2 linked regions of the Paludibaculum fermentans genome follow. The protein of the gene in region 1 binds, or shares a complex with, the protein of each later gene. Links are inferred from orthologs where the notes say so. Each region holds a gene or a part of one and is shown on either strand. Other genes may lie near its edges.

What was found.
Region 2: the proteins of xseA (region 1) and xseB are in contact, whole or in part, in a cryo-EM structure (PDB 8TXR), measured with the Escherichia coli proteins. The link is inferred for Paludibaculum fermentans from one-to-one orthologs.

What each region holds. Positions count from the first base shown.
Region 1 is NZ_CP063849.1:7,373,353-7,376,358, reverse strand. Bases 31-2,964 are described here. They hold xseA (exodeoxyribonuclease VII large subunit), read right to left. Parts: upstream 2,219-2,964; coding sequence 842-2,218; downstream 31-841. Other genes in these bases: IRI77_RS29240 (cytochrome c), read right to left, coding at 2,339-2,737; IRI77_RS29250 (hypothetical protein), read right to left, coding at 363-755; IRI77_RS29255 (TonB-dependent receptor), read right to left, coding at 31-306. Outside these bases: more of IRI77_RS29255, read right to left, coding at 1-30. UniProt on the Escherichia coli protein: Bidirectionally degrades single-stranded DNA into large acid-insoluble oligonucleotides, which are then degraded further into small acid-soluble oligonucleotides.
Region 2 is NZ_CP063849.1:8,707,913-8,710,956, reverse strand. The notes cover bases 73-3,044. They hold xseB (exodeoxyribonuclease VII small subunit), read right to left. Parts: upstream 1,708-3,044; coding sequence 1,438-1,707; downstream 73-1,437. Other genes in these bases: IRI77_RS34605 (peptide MFS transporter), read right to left, coding at 1,712-3,044; IRI77_RS34615 (polyprenyl synthetase family protein), read right to left, coding at 557-1,441; IRI77_RS34620 (TlyA family RNA methyltransferase), read right to left, coding at 73-560. Also shown: more of IRI77_RS34620, read right to left, coding at 1-72. UniProt on the Escherichia coli protein: Bidirectionally degrades single-stranded DNA into large acid-insoluble oligonucleotides, which are then degraded further into small acid-soluble oligonucleotides.

The DNA.
Region 1 (3,006 bases):
TTCGAAGGCCGCGCCGACGGTGAGCACGACGCGCTGCGTGACAGGGGCGAAGCCGGGTTGCTTGACGGAGACTTCGTAGGATCCGGGACGCAAATAAGGGAAGCGGAACCGGCCTTCGCGGCTGGTGATGGTGCTGCTCGCCTGGTTGGTTTCCAGCTGCCGTGCCTGCACAGCGGCACTCTCGACGACCAGTCCGGACGGGTCGGTCACACGTCCGCTGACGCTGGCATGGCTGATTGTTTCCTGGGCGGAGGATAAAAGGCAAATAGAGATCGAATAAATTAGAAAAATCGGGCGTACTTGCATACACATCTCCCTGACATGACGGCGCCTAGGCCGTACGGTCGAATTTTTGGCGGGTGTCAGGCGGATGTCAGGGGCGGTGGGCGCTGCCGCAGGCTGAAGGCTGATGCAGTGGTAACGGTCCGAACAGCGCGGCCGGCAATCAGGCCGGCGGCGGGCCATTCCTGGGAATCGTCCGGAATCGCAGGGGGGAACAACTCCGCCGCGAGCCGGGTGGCGGAGGCTGTCTGTCCGCACTGGCCGCCACAGGACTTATTCGAGAGGATCGCGTTGGCGGGGCTGGTCTTGCGGCAGCAGCACTTCTTGCCGGTGCGGCAGCAGGCCATGCCGGACATGGAGCGCTCGGGCGAGGCCGCCGCCAGCGGCAAAAGCAGCAGCAGCGAATACAGGACGAGCAGTGTTCCGGCAACGACACGTTGCCCCCAGCGACTGAGGTGTGTGGAACCCAGCATCCCTTGGCGCCAATATAGCACGCGTCAATTGGGAGCCACGTATCATTTCGGGCTGCCGCCCGGGATGAGTTTCCGGTGGGCGTTGCTTAAACGGGCGGAAGTTCCCCGGAACCGGCAGCCCGGTCATCGACCGTGGCGCGCAGCTGCCCGGAGCGCAGCCGGATGGCGAGACCCGTGCCCGGCGGTGCATCGGCGGGCGACTTCACGATCTGGCCGGAACCGGTTTGGACGATCGCGTAGCCCCGGTCCAGGACCCCGAGCGGACTCAGGGCCTGGAGTTGCGCGGAGAGGGGATTCAAGCGCAGCGATGCCGAATCGAGGCGGCGGCGCATGAGCTCCGGCAGCGGCTGTGCCGCGTTCTGGAGACGCTGGCCCACGGCGAGCACGCGCCGGCGCATGCGGTCATCCAGCGCGTGTGCGGCAGTGTCCAGACGCCGCCGGCCGGCCGCCAGGCGGGTACGAGGATCGTGCTGGCGGAGCCGTTGATCCACGTCGTCGAGGCGCTGGCCAAGCCGGGCGATGCGGCGTTGCAGCAGGCTGGCGGCGTGTTGAATACCCTGCTCATGGAGCCGGCGGGCCGCTTGGGACAGCCGGAAGTGGATGGCCCGTTCCACGCGATGGGTGGTTGTTTCGAGCGACGTCAGGATATCGGCGCGATTGCGAACGATCAGCTCCGCGGCGGCCGATGGAGTGGGCGCCCGCAGGTCGGCGACGAAGTCGGCGATGGTGAAGTCGGTTTCGTGGCCAACGGCGGAAACTACGGGCATCGGGCACTCCACGATGCAGCGCGCGACGGCCTCTTCATTGAACGTCCAGAGATCCTCAATCGAACCCCCACCGCGACCGACGATGATGACGTCCGGCCAGCCGGATTCCGCGAAGTAGAGCAACCCTTCGCAGATGCCATCGATGGAGCCTTCGCCCTGAACCGGTGTGGGGAAGAGCCGGATGTGGAGACCGGGAAAGCGGCGGCGCAGGACCGTCAGCATGTCGCGGATGACGGCTCCGCGCGGCGAGGTCACAATGCCGATGCGGCGCGGGAAGGCCGGGAGCGGACGTTTCCTTTCCGCCGCGAAGAGTCCTTCCGCGGCCAGCCGCGCTTTGAGCTGCTCGAAGGCGAGTTGCAGGGCTCCGAGCCCCTGGGGCTCCAGCGAGGAGACGATGAGCTGGTATTCTCCACGCTCCTGCCGCACTTCAATAGAACCGCGCGCGACCACCGCGAGCCCGTCGTTGGGTTTGAATCGCAGGTAGCGGAGGGTGTTCTTGAACAGGACGCAACGAAGCTGCGCGCCGGAGTCTTTCAGCGTGAAGTACGCATGTCCGGAGGTCCAAACCTTGTAGCCCGAGATTTCGCCGGTGATGCGGACGTCATCGAAGCTGCGGGTGAGCAGCCGATGGATGGCGGCAGTGACCTCAGTGACGGTGAAGACGGAGGGCGCGGAGTCGAAGCTGAGTTGTTCCATCCGTAGGATTAGGGTCGCATACGATGGACGATGGCGGCTGGCGCGAGCCCGAGACATCCGTACCGCCGCATCAGGCTGCGGTGGCATCTCAGGCGGGCTGAGTGCCACCACGATTCCGGTCTATTTCAACTTGTAGCTACCGTCGGCACCCTTCTCGCGATGAGCTTCGTGACACCCCTTGCAGGTACCGCCCAGGGTTGCAAACGCAGTCGACGCCTTCTCGAAATCGCCGGCCTGCGCGAACTTGGCAACATCCGCGGCAGCAGCCTTGGCCGTAGCCGCCGCCTGTTCGGCGTCCGCGACCGCCTTCGACTTGTAGAAACCGTGCACCTTATCGAAGGCGTCAGCGACTTTCGCGGCAGACGTCGCGGCGTCGGCCGACTTCGCTTCGATCGCCTTCTTGGTCGCGCCCATATTGCCGCCAACCGTCTTCATCCAACTCGGAAACTGAGCCTCGTCCTGACCCAGCAGGGCGCCCAATGAAAAGACCGCCAACAGCAGGCCAATTCTGATCTTCATTTGCAAACACCTCTCCTCGCGGCAGCGCCGCAGATTCTAAACTGTTTGGTCATTGTACGAAGGCCGTCCATGTTTGTCACCAGAAGCGGTGTGCGGCGCCCGGCGCGGGCTGTTCTCTCCAGGAATTCAGATCAGCCTGACGTGTGTGTATATAGGCAAATTCCGGCAGGCAGAATGCGCGGGAATCTTACTGTTGCGCTAAGTGTACGCAACTTAACAGGAAGGCTACGAAAAGTTTCTCAGGCACCCAACGGACGTGTTCCACGCAA
Region 2 (3,044 bases), 1.3 Mb from region 1 along the record:
CCCACCTCGAACTGTGGTTTGACTAGGATAACGAACTCACGCGGCGCGGTGAGCATCGGCTTCAGGGCCGGAAGGATGAGTGTAACCGATATGAAGCTGACGTCGCAGACCGCCAATTCCGCGAGTTCGCCTGTGACCGAGGGCTCCAGGAACCGGGCGTTCACTCCCTCGTGGACCACCACCCGCGGGTCGTTGCGCAGCTTCCAATCCAACTGGCCGGTCCCGACGTCGATGCAGTGTACCCGGGCCGCGCCTCGATTCAGCAATACGTCGGTGAATCCGCCGGTGGAGGACCCGACATCCAGGCACACACGGCCCGTCACATCGATCTTCCAGTGATCCAATGCACCCAGCAGTTTGTAGGCGCCTCGGCTTACCCAGGGCATCCGCGCAATCAGCTCGATCACTGCGCCGGTGGAGACCAGCGCTCCGGCCTTGTCCACGCGCTGCCCGTTCACCATCACTGCGCCGGCCAGCAGCATGGCGTGCGCCCTGTCCTTGGATTCGACCAGGCCGCGATCGCATAACAACTGGTCGATGCGCTGCCTGGGCTGCTTCATGAGTTGCGGTCGACGATGAGATCGGCCAGTTCGTGCAGCCGCCGGGCGCTGCCGCCGAACTGCTCCAGCGCGGCGTGCGCCAAGCCCCGCTGCTCCTCCGCCATGTGCTGGGAAGCGTCCAGGCCGTATACGGCTGGAAAGGTGATCTTGTGCTGCTCGGCATCCTTGCCGGCCGTCTTCCCCAGTTCCTCGCTCGTCTGGGTCACGTCCAGTATGTCGTCGACGATCTGGAAGGCGAGTCCGATATGCTCTCCATAAGCCGAGATCGACGCCAGTTGATCCTCCGTCGCGCCCGCATGGATGGCGCCCAGCCGCAGCGAGCAGCGCAGCAGCGCCCCGGTCTTCGCCCGATGAATCTGGTCCAGCAGTTCCGCCGTGGGTGCCTGATTCTCGCCTTCAATGTCGTGCACCTGGCCGGCGATCATGCCCCGCACGGTACCGGAAGCCGAAGCCAGTTCGGCCACCAGGCGCGCATTGCCAAGCCGCCCCAGGACCTCAAACGCAAACGTCAGCAGCGAATCCCCGGCCAGAATCGCCATCGCCTCCCCAAATACCTTGTGGGAAGTGGGCCGGCCGCGGCGTAAGTCGTCATTGTCCAGGGCTGGCAGGTCGTCGTGGATCAGTGAATAGGTGTGGATCAGTTCCAGGGGACACGCCACGGTCACCGCCCCCTCCACATCGTGGCCCGCGATGCTCCTCGCGGCTTCCAGGCACAGGATCGGCCGGATCCTCTTCCCGCCGGCGAACAGCGAGTATCGCATCGCCTTGTGGATGGTCGAGGGGGCCACATCTTCGGCCGGCACCAGCCGGTCCAACTCCTGGTCGATCAGCTTCGTCTGCTCGACCAGATATTCCTTCAGACTCAGTTCAGCAAGCGTCATTCTTCTTCCGGATCGAAAGGCACGGCCTCAAAGTCCTCGCCCTTCTTCATGAGGATCTCTACCCGCGTCTCGGCCGCCGTCAGTTGCTTACGGCAGGAATCACTGAGAAGCATCCCCTTTTCAAAGAGTTCCAGGGCCTGCTCCAAAGGCAGTTCCGCGCTCTCCAGTTGGCGCACCACCGCTTCGAGTTCACTGATGGATTGTTCGAACGGTTGCGCGTCGGCGGACGGCAGCTTCTCCGCCGCCTTCGGCTTTTTGTCGGCCATCGTTTTATTTTACGTCGTCGATCAGCTTCGAAACAGGGCGGGCGATGAATGCGAGGATCACGGCCGCCACCAGCATGATGATGCCGAGGGTACGGAACAGGTCGAAGGGCGGCAGGCTGCCGTAAATTGAGGCCGTCTTGCCGGCCAGATAGTTGCCCATCGAGATCGAGAGAAACCAGACACCCATCATCAGGCCGGCTACCCGTTTGGGCGCCAACCGGGTCATCGCACCCAGGCCCACCGGACTGAGCAGAAGCTCGCCCAGGGTCTGCAGCAAATAGGTCACCACCAACCACATGGGGCTGACCCGTCCGCCGGCGCCGGCCCGCTGGGCGGCCAGCATCATCACGACAAAAGTGCCTGTGGCGAAGAATAGCGAAAGTGCGAACTTCATGACAGAGGAGGGCTGCCGGTCACCCATCTTCAGCCAGAGCCACGCGAACGCCGCCGCAAAACAGATGATGAAACCCGCGTTCAACGACTGAAACCAACTCGCCGGGAAGTCAAACCCGAAGAGCACTCTTTCCGTATTCTGCTTCGCGAAGACATTGAACGACGAACCCGCCTGTTCAAAGGCCGCCCAATAGAGTGACGAGCCGCAGAACAAGACGATGATCACCATCAGCCGCTTGCGCTCCGCAGGGGTCCAGTCTCCGCCGAAGAACATCCAACCGAACAGCCCAAGCGTGATGATGGCCAGTAGAACTCCGGCCGCATTCACCAGCCGTTCCGCATCCAGGGGCATCGTGCCGCTCAAGTGCAGAAATGCGAGCACGGCGGCCGCGACCACCAGCCCGGCCACGGAATACTGAAATTGCCGGCGCCACTGCTGTCCGATCTCCGGCGTCGGCGGAGCCACGGGATGTATGCCTGCCTCACCCAGACGGTGCCGGCCCATCCAGAAAGTCAGTACTCCGCAGAGCATGCCGACACCGGCCAGGCCGAAGCCGTAATGCCAGTTGATCCGTTCACCCACATATCCGCAGATCAATGGCGACACCGTAGCGCCGATATTGATCCCCATGTAGAAGATCGAAAATCCGGCGTCCGTGCGTGGGTCGCCCGGCCGGTAGATCTGTCCGACAATCGTCGAGATATTCGGTTTCAGCAGGCCGGTACCAAGCACGATCAAGGGCAGGCCCAGGAAGAAGACGGACTCATTCGGCACTGCAAGCATGAAATACCCGGCCGAGATAATCAGCCCGCCGTACATCACGGCGCGGCGCTGGCCCAGAATGCGGTCGGCCAGCCAGCCTCCAGGCAGGCTGAATCCGTACACGCTTGCAGTGTATAGACCGTAGATGGCGAACGCCGTTGTCGTGCTCATGCCCATGCCG